DNA from 3 places in the Shewanella sp. DAU305 genome. Region 1 is predicted to be linked to each of the others. Evidence: predicted binding sites of a transcription regulator. Region 1 holds the regulator's gene; each other region holds the start of a gene.

Region 1 (4,225 bases):
TGAAAGAAACACTCGGCTCAGATGCCGTCATTATGTCAAATAAGAAAGTGAATGGGGGCATCGAAATTGTCGCCGCCGTTGACTATGACGAACCTAAAGCGAAAACCGCAGCTACTGCGCCAGCGCCAACCTTTATGGATGTGAGTGACGATCTCGTGTCCCTAGGAGCTAAACAGCCAGTACGAGTAGAAACCCGTGCAAAGCCTGCGGCACCTGCTGACTCATTACAAGCCTTGCTAGAGAAGCAACAAAGCCGTTTGAATCAACAAATGTCGCATCAGCAAGTTGATGCAGATTTACCTGCATGGGCTAAGGGCCTACAAGCGCCGGCTGTTGCCAAAGTGGAGCGTCGCGAAGCGCCTGCTACGTTTGATAAGAAGCCACAGACATCACAGAAACAAAGCGCAGATATTGAGGCAATGCGTGATGAGTTAGCCTCATTGCGTAATTTATTGACACACCAAGTGTCCTCTTTGATGACAGAACATAAAAAACGCATCGACCCCGTCGGTGCTATGCTCGAGGCCAAGTTACTTGAGGCTGAATTCTCCCCTGCGGTTGCGAATAAATTAGCGGCGCTGAGCCAACATTATACGCCTGCAGAATTAGTCAGAGCCTTACCTCAAAGTTTAGCTAATATGCTTGATAATCAAGGTGATGATATTGTTAAGCAGGGCGGCGTGGTGGCATTGGTGGGGCCAACGGGTGTGGGTAAAACCACGTCGTTAGCGAAACTTGCAGCCCGTTTTGCTGCCCATCACGGTGCTGAGCATGTGGCTTTGATAACGACAGATCATTATCGCATCGGAGCCTATGAGCAATTAGCAACTTATGGCAAAATAATGGGCTGCCCAGTAAAGCAAGCTCATGATCTGAATGAATTAGAGCAAATTCTCTATCAGTTTAGGAATCGCAAGCTAGTATTGATAGATACGGCTGGCATGGGACAGCGAGATATGCGTCTTTACCAGCAACTTGATAATTTAACTGCAAATAGCAGGATACCTATCCGCAGTTATCTGGTACTGTCTGCGACAGGACAGCGCCGTGTGCTGCAAGATGCAGTCAATCATTTTAAACGCATTCCCCTATCTGGTGTCGTTCTCACAAAACTCGATGAATCTGTGTCGTTAGCAGGGGCATTAAGTGTGTTGATCCAAAACGGATTACCATTAAGTTATGTTACTGATGGACAAAGAGTTCCTGAAGATATGAAAGTTGCGGATACCTTAGATTTAGCCCAGCAGGCACTCGCAGCGTTAGATAGTACAGAACAACAATCATTACAAGACACAGCGTGGTCAGATAATATGGCCTGTGCATTTGAGTAGATTTATGACCCTGGATCAAGCAAGTGGTTTACGTATGATGAATCAACCCTATAACGAAAAAGTGAAAGTAATCGCGGTCACAGGTGGTAAAGGTGGCGTTGGTAAAACCAGCGTTTCCATTAATACAGCTGTGGCATTAGCCGAAAAAGGCAAGCGTGTCTTGGTACTTGATGCTGACCTTGGCTTAGCAAACGTCGATGTCATGCTGGGTATTCGTGCCGAGCGTAACCTCTCCCATGTTCTCTCTGGTGATGCAGAGCTTGACGATATTATCGTTCGTGGCCCTAAAGGGATTGGCATAGTGCCAGCCACTTCAGGAACACAAGGGATGGTGGAATTAAGTCCAGCGCAACATGCCGGGTTAATTCGCGCATTTAGTGAGATGCGGACTCAGTTTGATATTCTAGTCGTAGATACTGCTGCTGGGATTTCAGATATGGTGCTCAGTTTCTCACGTGCATCGCAGGATGTGCTGGTCGTTGTTTGTGATGAACCCACATCAATTACCGATGCCTATGCCCTGATAAAAATCCTCAGCCGTGAGCATGGCGTGTTCCGTTTTAAAATAGTTGCCAATATGGTGCGTAGTTTACGCGAAGGTATGGAATTATTTGCTAAACTCAGTAAAGTGACCGACAGATTTTTGGATGTCGCCCTTGAATTGGTTGCAACAATTCCATTTGACGAAAACTTACGTAAATCAGTTCGTAAACAAAAATTGGTGGTTGAAGCGTATCCTAAATCACCAGCAGCGATTGCGTATCAAGGGTTGGCAAATAAAATTCTAAGCTGGCCTGTACCGCAGCAACCTGGTGGGCATTTGGAGTTTTTCGTTGAGCGTTTAGTACAACGACCAGATTTTCAAGAGGAAAAAACGAGTGAATAAAGCCGCTGCGTATACTTGTTTAGACAATAAATCGTCGATCGTTGAACAGTATGCTCCGTTGGTTAAAAGAATTGCGCATCATTTACTCGCCAGACTACCTGCCTCCGTGCAGTTAGATGATTTACTCCAAGCTGGGATGATGGGGTTATTAGAAGCATCATCCAAGTTTGATGGTGGCAAGGGTGCGAAATTTGAAACCTTCGCCGGCATACGCATACGTGGGGCCATGTTAGATGAAATCCGCCGCGGCGATTGGGTCCCTCGTTCCGTTCATCGTAACAACCGCAAGGTTGCACACGCTATAGATGAGTTAGAGCAAGCGCTGGGTCGTGATGCACGCGACACAGAAATTGCAGAAAAACTTGATATGACGCTCGATGAGTACCATCATATTCTTAACGATGTTTCTGTCGGAAAAATCATAGGGATAGAAGACTTAGGCGTATCTCAGGATATACTTACAGTGAGTGATCGGTCCGATGATGATTCATTTGAAGCATTAGCTGAGAACCAATTTCATTCTGCTCTGGTTGAGGCAATTAAATTATTGCCTGAAAGAGATGCATTAGTGTTATCCCTGTACTACGATGAAGCATTGAATTTAAAAGAGATTGGCGCCATTCTTGAAGTCAGTGAATCGCGGGTTAGCCAGATATTAAGTCAGGCAATGTTGCGATTGAAAGCTAAACTCAAGCACTGGACATAAGTATAATTATTAATCGAGCACAGAATGTCAGCTCACCGGAGGAAACCTTGGACAAGAATATGAAGATTCTCATTGTTGACGATTTTTCGACAATGAGGCGTATCATCAAGAACTTGTTGCGAGACTTGGGGTTTAACAACACCCAAGAAGCAGACGATGGCTCAACAGCCCTGCCGATGTTGCAAAAGGGGGATTTTGATTTTGTTGTTACAGATTGGAATATGCCCGGCATGCAAGGGATCGATCTGTTAAAAGCAATTCGCGCAGATGATTCGCTAAAGCATTTACCCGTATTAATGGTAACTGCTGAAGCAAAACGTGAACAGATTATTGCTGCCGCTCAAGCGGGAGTGAATGGATATGTGGTTAAGCCTTTTACCGCTGCAACGCTGAAAGAGAAGTTAGATAAAATATTCGAACGACTCGCTTGAGCAAGGATGAGCTATGAAGTCACAAACATCAGGGCTCATCACGCTCGAGCAAGCTCAGCACTTTGTTGAATTATTAAGTGCAGGTGAGCAAAGTCAGGCAGATGATTTATTTCGGGAGCTTGCAGCTCCATTGCAACGAGAATTATTCGAAGAAGTAGGGAAATTAACTCGGCAACTTCATAGTGCGCTGATGGATTTTCAAGTTGATAATCGTCTTTCTGAATTAGCCAATACAGAAATTCCCGATGCCAAGCAACGTTTAAATTACGTTATTGACATGACTGAACAAGCGGCAAATAAAACCATGGATGCGGTTGAAGAATGTTTACCTTTGGCCAATGCCGTAACGGTTAATATTCAAAAAGTCATGCCATCTTGGGACAGATTAATGCGACGCGAGATAGTCTTAAGTGACTTTAAGGTTCTTTGTCACGATGTCCAAGATCTTATGTCCCGTAGTTCAGAAGACTCGATTCGATTACGTGAATTGCTGAATCAAATATTGATGGCACAAGATTTTCAAGACTTAACAGGGCAAATGATACGCCGTGTTATTGATCTGGTAATGGAAGTTGAAAGTAATCTGGTTTCTATGCTGACGGTATTTGGTGAGCAGCCTATGATTGAAAGTCAGATTGCTCAGAAAAATAATATTGAAGCGGAAGGGCCGATAATGAATGCCGAGCTTCGTCAAGATGTAGTAACGGGTCAAGACGAAGTGGATGATCTTCTATCGAGTCTGGGTTTCTAACTGGGAGTCAATTTGATGGCCTTTGATGTAGATGAAGAGATACTCCAGGACTTTTTAATCGAAGCCGGTGAAATTTTAGAGCTTCTGCAAGAGCAACTCGTTGCGCTTGAAAATAATCCT
Region 2 (4,225 bases), 1.8 Mb from region 1:
TCGCCAGTGCGCTTCACTCGCACGCAGAAGGTTTTACCCGCGAGTTGGTCACGGTAAACAGGCAAGACTTGCTGATAAATATCGTCCACAGATTCAAAGCTGTACTCATCCACTTGCACTACGTGGGCAATGCCAGGAATACACGCCAGACGCTCACCGAAGGCTTGGGCCAATTCAGGCTTATCCTTTGGCACCATTACCATAATGCGGTCCCACTGACGTTGAACTTTAGCGTCTTCGTCGACTTTTTTGAGCACATTACGTATGTTGGTTTCGAGCATTTTGGTGAAGCGCATCCTTACGGGTTTGCTCTTCATCATGATTTCTGGGTACAGCTTTACAATAAACTTCATGGGATTTCCGCGGGCAATTTTAAAACAGCAAAATTGGTTAAAAGAATAATCGGGGGATTATATACCCAAGCGACCTAAAAATGCGAGTTTCAGCGCGCATCGCAAACAGCCACACAAGCCACATTTATGGCGGATTAATGCCGTATTAATGGCGTATTAATGGCGTATTAGTGATTAAGTCACGACGGGATTTTTAAGCGAATTTGGTTGGAATTATGTCACTAAAGCCTATTCGCTCAGTTTAAATTGCTCTGTTTGAAATGAGTTATTTGAGATGAATTATTTGAGATACGTCGTGGAGGTAAGCTTGAAGGAAGCTTAGGGATAACACACTCTCTGCGATTGGTATAAAGCCCAAATGGATTCAAATCAACCACAGCGCTTTGATGCATAAAGCGTTAGTAAAAAAGGGAAAAGTCCACCTTAGCCCAGTAAAAAAGCCGCAACAGGATTGCGGCTTTAGATCCAGTGAGTACCAAGCTACCTAAGGCGAATTACCAACCTGAATTTCATCAGATTCCTTCGCTTTACCTTGCTCAATGGCAATTTCCACCCTGCGGTTACGGGCACGATTCTCCGGTGAATCGTTTGGCACTATTGGGTTATTAGACGCCATGCCCACCACTTTCATCCGTTTAGAATCAAAACCTTTAACTTGCACTAACTCGTGGGCCACAGCCACAGCGCGTTTACTGGATAAATCCCAGTTAGAGCTATAAAGCTCATCGCTGATTTGCATATCATCCGTGTAACCCGATACCGTAATAATCCCCGGCACATCTTTTAGCAGTTCGCCAACAGAGCGCACCACAGGCTTAAATCGTGGTTGAAGGAAGCCCGAACCAGAGGCAAATGCGCCCTTCTCACGGATACGGATAATAATCTGCTGACCTAAGGACTCAATTTCAATCGCACCATCGGTGATCTCTTTATTGAGCTCCTGCGCCATCTTCTTCACTTCTTGATTGATCTTATCCTGCGCCGCTGCCGCTTCGGCTTTAACCGCATCGGCCACTTCCTGCGCCGTTGCAGTGGCTTCACCACCACGCTGAGAACCACTTTGCTGCTGAACGCCGCCAGCACTGTCGTCTTCACCCGCTTGGTAATCCAATACAGGTTCCGTCATTTCATTGGTTTGCTGGTTGATGATTTCAATCGGCGTGGGATCGGGACGTCCTGGTCTAAATTCTAAGGCAATCACAGACGTCCCCTTCGGGATATCTTTGACTTCCACCTTATTTTGCACACCAAAGGCATACTTCATTGAGCCCGCGATCTGCTTAAACTTCATTACATCCATTTCGGAAAATGACAATAACAACACGAAGAAACACATCAACAGCGACATCAAGTCAGCAAAGGTCGCCAACCACATCGGTGCTCCGGCCGGTGGACAGTTGCACTTAGCCTTAGCCATGGGCTACTCTCCGTCCGTTGTATCTATTTTGCGATTTTTCTCAGCCAGATAATTTTTCAAGAAGCCTTCAATCACCCGTGGGTTTTGTCCGTCTTGAATCGCCAATACCGCATCCATAATCAAATTACGGTTCAGCATTTCTTCACCCATCCTAAGCGTTAACTTATCCGCGATAGGAAGACAAACCATGTTAGCGACCATAGCGCCATATAAGGTTGTTAACAAGGCCACCGCCATCGAGGGGCCGATGGATTTAGGATCTGACATGTTTGACAGCATGGCCACAAGACCCACCAGCGTACCAATCATGCCCATTGCCGGACCTACGTCACCAAACGCTCTAAAAATGCCGATCCCTGTACGATGGCGCTCTTCGGTCAGCGCAATATCCTTCTCTAAGGCCGCGCGCACCACTTCACCATCGTGACCATCAACAAGCATGTCGACGGCTTTTTGCATAAAGCTGTTAGTAATCTGCGCTTCTTCTAAGGCTAAAAAACCGCCTTTACGGGCGGCATCAGCCATAGTCACGGACTGTTCAATCAAATCTTCTGGCTTATCAATCTTAAAAATAAACGCTTTAGCGGCAATTTTTACCGCGCCAAAAAACTGTTTAAGAGTGAACTTCATCATCACCACGAAGAAGGACCCACCGAAAACAATAAGAATCGAGGGTACATCAACGAAAATCATTAAACCGCCGCTGGTGGCCATTGCCCCGAGGATAAAACCAAAGGCACCCACAATTCCAATTACTGTTGCTAAATCCACAACGGCTCCTCAATTATTCGTAATAAACGACATAATACTTACCCTAAGTAAGCAATAACACTCAGTTGTTCCACTGAGTAAGATAATCCCACCGACACACATGCGAGCCTTGTCTATCCAGTTAAAAATTACCATACAAATGATGATACTATTGTCAGTTATCGGACACACACTAAGCAAGTTTAGCGACAATTTATATTTTCTGAAAAAATTTCAGTAACAAAGCGTGCTATTGAGCAAATATCTTTAGTCTGAATTTGACCCTAAAGCCGCCCTGATATACCTTGTGTCCGCTAAATCAAAGGAAGCATAAACGTGGCGAAGAAACCCGAAAATCTCAGTTTTGAAGAATCCCTTGGCGAACTCGAGCGCATTGTTGCCGATCTAGAACAAGGCGATATCTCCCTCGATGACGCGTTAAAACAATTTGAACGTGGCATCAATCTGGTTCGAAATAGCCAAGCAAAACTCGAACAAGCCCAACAAAAAGTGGCCATTTTACTGAAACAAGATGAAAATGCGCCCCTATCCCCCTATGCCGTTGAGGGCGAATAAGCGTGTTAGTCAGTGCCATTCAAGAATTTCAACAACGGGTTGATAATCAATTAAAACAGCGTTTTAGTACGCTTGAAGATACCGCTCCCCAATTAAAAGCTGCCATGACTTACGGCGCCTTATTGGGTGGCAAACGCATTCGACCTTTCCTTGTATACAGTGTCGGACGCATGTTTGGGGTCGAGCTCGAAAAATTAGATGCTTGCGCCGCAGCCATTGAATGTATCCATGCTTATTCATTGATCCACGACGATTTACCCGCCATGGATGATGATGAGCTGCGCCGTGGTCAGCCCACAGTGCATATCGCGTTTGATGAAGCGACCGCCATTTTAGCTGGGGATGCACTGCAGACCTTAGCCTTTGAAATTGTCACCGAAGCGGTACCTGGGATCAGCAGCGAGCAACATATCGCTATGGTCAGAGTATTGGCAAAAGCCTCAGGTTATCGTGGCATGTGTGGCGGCCAAGCGATAGACTTAGCCTCAACAGATAAACATATTGATCTTAAAGCATTAACTCAGTTACATAATATGAAAACGGGCGCCCTTATCAGCTGCGCTGTTGAGTTAGCGTTAATCGCCGCGAACGCGCCAAAAGATCAGTATGCTGCTATGATGGATTTTGCCCGTGCGGTCGGACTCGCCTTCCAAGTACAAGACGATATCCTCGACATCGTAGCCACCACCGAAGAACTCGGTAAGCCGCAAGGCTCTGATACTGAATCGAATAAGAGTACGTTTCCACAACTACTTGGACTACAAGGTGCACAAGACACCGCCAAACAACTGATCCAAGAGGCACTATCAGCGCTGGCTAAATTGCCATACAATAGCCAGTTAATTGCAGACTTCGCCCGCTATATCATTGAGCGAAGAATATAATAAGAGTCGAAGTATCTCGCTATGAGTTTGGACATTTCTCAGTTTCCCGTGTTGGCACAGGCCAACACCCCCAATGAACTCCGCCAGCTTCCTCAGGCACTTTTACCACAAGTAGCCGATGAACTGCGCGAGTTCCTTCTTAAGTCTGTTGGCATATCCAGCGGACATTTTGCCTCTGGGCTCGGCACAGTGGAACTCACTGTTGCGCTGCACTATGTCTACAACACCCCTTTTGATCGGCTGAT
Region 3 (4,225 bases), 1.0 Mb from region 1:
TTAATCGAGTCGGTTAATCAAGCTCGCTTAGTTGACCAAAATGATTGAATGCCGCAAGTTGGCGCTGATAGGGGGCAATATCACCAATATTCGCCGCAATCCAATCAGCATCGTAATAAGTATCGAGATAACGCTCACCCGAATCACAAATTAGGGTCACGATTGAGCCTTGCTCTCCGCGCGCTTGCATTTGTACGGCAAGTTGCAATGCACCGTACAGGTTAGTGCCCGTCGATGCGCCGGTTTTACGGCCAATCAGTTGCTCTAACCAATGAATCGTCGCGACAGAAGCCGCGTCGGGGATTTGCAGCATAGAATCCACAACGCCAGGAATAAACGATGGCTCGACTCTTGGTCGACCTATGCCTTCAATTTTACTGCCATTGCAACAGGTTAAGCTGGCATCGCCGCTCTGATAAAAATCAAAAAATACCGAGTTTTGCGGATCAACTACGCAAAGCTGGGTCGCCAACCTTTGATAGCGGATGTAGCGGCCTATGGTCGCCGATGTGCCGCCTGTACCCGGACTCATCACTATCCAACGCGGGATTGTGTGTGGCTCGCGTTCCATCTGATTGAAAATAGAATTGGCAATATTATTATTACCGCGCCAGTCGGTCGCGCGCTCGGCGTAGGTGAATTGATCCATATAATGGCCGCCAAGCTCTGCGGCGAGGCGTGCCGATTCGGCGTAAATCTCACTGGAATGATCGACAAAATGGCATTGGCCGCCATAGAAAGTGATCTGCTCAATCTTCTTTTTAGCCGTGCTTTTAGGCATTACGGCAATAAAAGGTAAACCGAGTAAGCGGGCAAAATAGGCTTCAGAAATCGCCGTGCTGCCCGATGAGGATTCGATAATCGGCGTACCTTGCTTAATCCAGCCGTTACACAGGGCATAGAGGAAGAGTGAGCGGGCGAGGCGATGCTTTAAGCTGCCTGTCGGGTGGGTACTTTCATCTTTAAGATAAATATCTATGCCATCGAGCATAGGTAATTCAAGTTTAATCAAATGGGTATCGGCGCTGCGCTGAAAATCCGCTTCAATCTTGCCTATCGCATGGGCTTCCCACGTTGGGCAGAGTCTGCGAGCGCTGTGTGAGTCCACTGGCGGTTGAATTGTGTTAGATATCATCATAGTCACTTCGAAAGGGATCATTTTTAGAGCATATCACAGGGACGTGCAAAGCGGTTTTATTGGATCTGCTTGGAGTCACTAGCTTGAAGTCGCGCGAAGCGTGATTGATGTTAAAGACAAATATCGCGAACTAAAAAGATGGCTTCAAACAGAAGTGCAGTTTAATACAAAGAATGTAATCAGAACAAAAGGAATAGATGAAGTTATGGCAGATAAAACTTGGATAGACAAAACGGAAATTGAACAAGAGGGGTATAGATAATGAAAGAAATGGTGGAGGGAGAAGGATTCGAACCTTCGAAGGCTGAGCCGTCAGATTTACAGTCTGATCCCTTTGGCCACTCGGGAACCCCTCCACAAACTTTCTTTACTTTTAAAGCTGAACCAAACATTGGCCATGTTTGATACTTGAAAATGATTATCTGCGTTAGAGATAAAGATGGTGGAGGGAGAAGGATTCGAACCTTCGAAGGCTGAGCCGTCAGATTTACAGTCTGATCCCTTTGGCCACTCGGGAACCCCTCCACGAATACCTTTAACGCTTTTGTAAAACTCTACATCATTTTCGAACAACACTCACAAACTTACAGTGCAAATGGTGGAGGGAGAAGGATTCGAACCTTCGAAGGCTGAGCCGTCAGATTTACAGTCTGATCCCTTTGGCCACTCGGGAACCCCTCCTCAATTGCGGCCGCCATAGTAGTCAGAAACCTTTTGCATGTAAATACCCAATTTAAAAATTTTCCTAAAGTTATGCATCAAATGGTCGATTAACTAACAACGAATTGTTTTGACGATGTTTTTTTATGCAAATTGATGTTCCTTTAGTCAACGAAGCCCAAATTGGCACCCGCTTAAACGCGGCGATAGAAAACGACAGACGGGGTGAATTCGCCCTGTTGCTGTCGTTACTGTCCGTTGACGCACGGGACATGGCGCAATTTCAATGGCAAAACGAGCTCGATATGGCGCAAAAATTACAGCGTCAGTTCGAGTTGCCACCGCAGCAAAGCTTAATGGCGGATTTATCTTCTGCCGAACCAGTAGTCGATAACAGCAGTATTTTTATGGCCCAAGGTTCGCGGGCATTTCAATTACAGCAGGCACTGCGACCGGAAGCCTTAGTGATCCGAGGCGGTGAGAGCGTAGCAATGGCCGAGGCCCTGAGTAACTGTGATCATGTCACCCAGCTTAGGCAGAGGGGCCAACTCAGCGCGCCTAAGGTTGAAATCATGCATTTTGCCGATCAATTGGCAATCCAACGTAATCTGGTGCCTCTGCTTGCTTCTGCCTAGTTACCCATTTCCAGCAAGTCCTCTTCAATACCAATAGCGTCAATCTGCGCCATTTCAGTAAATAAGCGTGAGCTAAAGCCAGTTATCTTGAGGCTTAATTACCTATAATTCTGATTAACCTATCGAGTTAGCCACTTACCGCGCAAATAAATTAGCGAGCATAGTTTAGTGATGCCGTTAATCAGTCGCTTTATAAATAAGGAATACAGATGAAAGGCATAATAGAAGCACAGAGTCCGACCGTAAATGACACTTGCACCGATTGTGGCAGTTTTGTCGATATCGGTGCCGTCATTGATGAACACGATACCTTATTGACGTTAAATTTTGTTGGCGATAGCGCGCAAACAGATGCAGAAAGTATGGCGAGCCGTGCCCAAGCTCGATTTGCTGAAGTACAAACTGAGTTTGTGACCACGGCTGCGGGTATCGATTTACTGCTGACCTTTGGTGTGAGCGCCGAGAAAATGATTTTCCAATTGGAAAACGGTTTATAAGTTTTTGTGCAGCACTTTTAGCGGATAGATTTTAGCAAATAGAGTTCGAGCTTAATCGTTTTAACTGTCTAAAAATGCTGCAGTTGTTAACTTAATTGTAATAAATTGTGCCACATGTTGCTGCACTTACAGTAGATAGTGTAATCTGCCTCCAAATAAGAATAATTCAATCAGCTTAATTGCACATTTCAGGGTACGTTTGCGCGTAGCAAAGACCTTTAGCCCAACACGAAGTTTTGTAGGGAATCAGCGTGAAGCGACGTCAGCATCAGCATTTATTGGAGTCTTTGGTTCAGTCAACTGCAAAACAGCAGGGCGATTTCACCAAGACAGCAGAGTTAGCCACAGAGTTGTTGTGCCAGAATTTAGCGGTTTCTTTGGTGTCAGTGTGGACGTTTTCAGCTGATCAACAAACCCAAACACTCGTTGCACAATTTGGTTCTATGATGTTGCAAGACATTCATAGGCCTAAACTATTACAAGTTTGTCCCCGTTATGTGCACGAGCTTAAAACCCTGCGCCATATCGATGCTGGCAATACGCTGACCGATCCCCGTTTAAGTGAATTGGCAGAGTGCTATTTTATCCCGCGGAATATCAATTCGAGTCTCGACATCGCCATTCGCATCAATGGTAGTCTGGAAGGTGTGCTCTGCATCGAGCGGGCGCAATTTACTCCCCATTGGCACGACAGCGAAATCCACCTCGTGTGCCAGATGGCAGATCAATTAGCCCTGACCTTAGCGACAAAACACAGCTACGACAAAGAAGAAAGCCTGAGCTTATTTCGCTGCGCAACAGAGCAATCACGGCAGATCAGTATGCTCATTAATCTGCATACTGAAAAAGTCGAGTATGTGAATCAGGCGCACAGTGAAATCACTGGCATGCCCCGTGAGCAGATAATCGGCGCAAATATCCGTGAATTGGCTTTTTTTAAGCAGCATGCCCAATTAGCCGAGCAAACCCTAGCGCAAATTTTTAGGGGCGAAATTGCCAAAGGCGAAGTGCAGTTTAGTCGTGCCGATGGCAGCCGCTATTGGCTGACATACGTGCTGAGTCAATTTATTACCGATCGCGGCAATCATTATGCCTTGGTCTCGTGTGAAGAAAATACCGATGAGCATAACTACAAATCAGAGCTTGAACGGCTCGCTTGGCGCTGTGGATTAACGGGGCTACATAACCGCACCCACTTTAATCGAGTACTTGAACGTACCAATAAGGGACTGTTGTTATTAGTCGATCTGGTTGGATTTAAGCGGTTTAACGATACCTATGGCCATGAGAATGGC

The links. Region 1 encodes FliA, which starts transcription of late flagellar genes. Its sites were predicted from a motif close to CTAAAGNTNNNNNNNNNNNNGCCGATA; they were not measured.
Region 2: the regulator FliA is predicted to act here: its motif matches at 2,701-2,727, upstream of pomA (flagellar motor protein PomA).
Region 3: the regulator FliA is predicted to act here: its motif matches at 1,884-1,910, upstream of OX890_RS13155 (VC2046/SO_2500 family protein).

What each region holds. Positions count from the first base shown of each region.
Region 1 covers NZ_CP113808.1:2,074,905-2,079,129, forward strand. Annotated here, with positions in the region: gene flhF (flagellar biosynthesis protein FlhF) at 1-1,331, shown strand, start outside; gene OX890_RS08855 (MinD/ParA family protein) at 1,336-2,217, shown strand; gene OX890_RS08860 (RNA polymerase sigma factor FliA) at 2,210-2,923, shown strand; gene cheY (chemotaxis response regulator CheY) at 2,971-3,354, shown strand; gene OX890_RS08870 (protein phosphatase CheZ) at 3,368-4,105, shown strand; gene OX890_RS08875 (chemotaxis protein CheA) at 4,121-4,225, shown strand, end outside.
Region 2 covers NZ_CP113808.1:3,894,478-3,898,702, forward strand. Annotated here, with positions in the region: gene thiI (tRNA uracil 4-sulfurtransferase ThiI) at 1-353, opposite strand, end outside; gene OX890_RS16460 (flagellar motor protein MotB) at 838-1,770, opposite strand; gene pomA (flagellar motor protein PomA) at 1,774-2,541, opposite strand; gene xseB (exodeoxyribonuclease VII small subunit) at 2,857-3,096, shown strand; gene ispA ((2E,6E)-farnesyl diphosphate synthase) at 3,099-3,980, shown strand; gene dxs (1-deoxy-D-xylulose-5-phosphate synthase) at 4,002-4,225, shown strand, end outside.
Region 3 covers NZ_CP113808.1:3,117,936-3,122,160, reverse strand. Annotated here, with positions in the region: gene OX890_RS13180 (PLP-dependent cysteine synthase family protein) at 14-1,159, opposite strand; gene OX890_RS13175 (hypothetical protein) at 1,239-1,400, shown strand; tRNA gene OX890_RS13170 (tRNA-Tyr) at 1,410-1,494, opposite strand; tRNA gene OX890_RS13165 (tRNA-Tyr) at 1,579-1,663, opposite strand; tRNA gene OX890_RS13160 (tRNA-Tyr) at 1,735-1,819, opposite strand; gene OX890_RS13155 (VC2046/SO_2500 family protein) at 1,945-2,433, shown strand; gene OX890_RS13150 (DUF406 family protein) at 2,643-2,930, shown strand; gene OX890_RS13145 (sensor domain-containing phosphodiesterase) at 3,182-4,225, shown strand, end outside.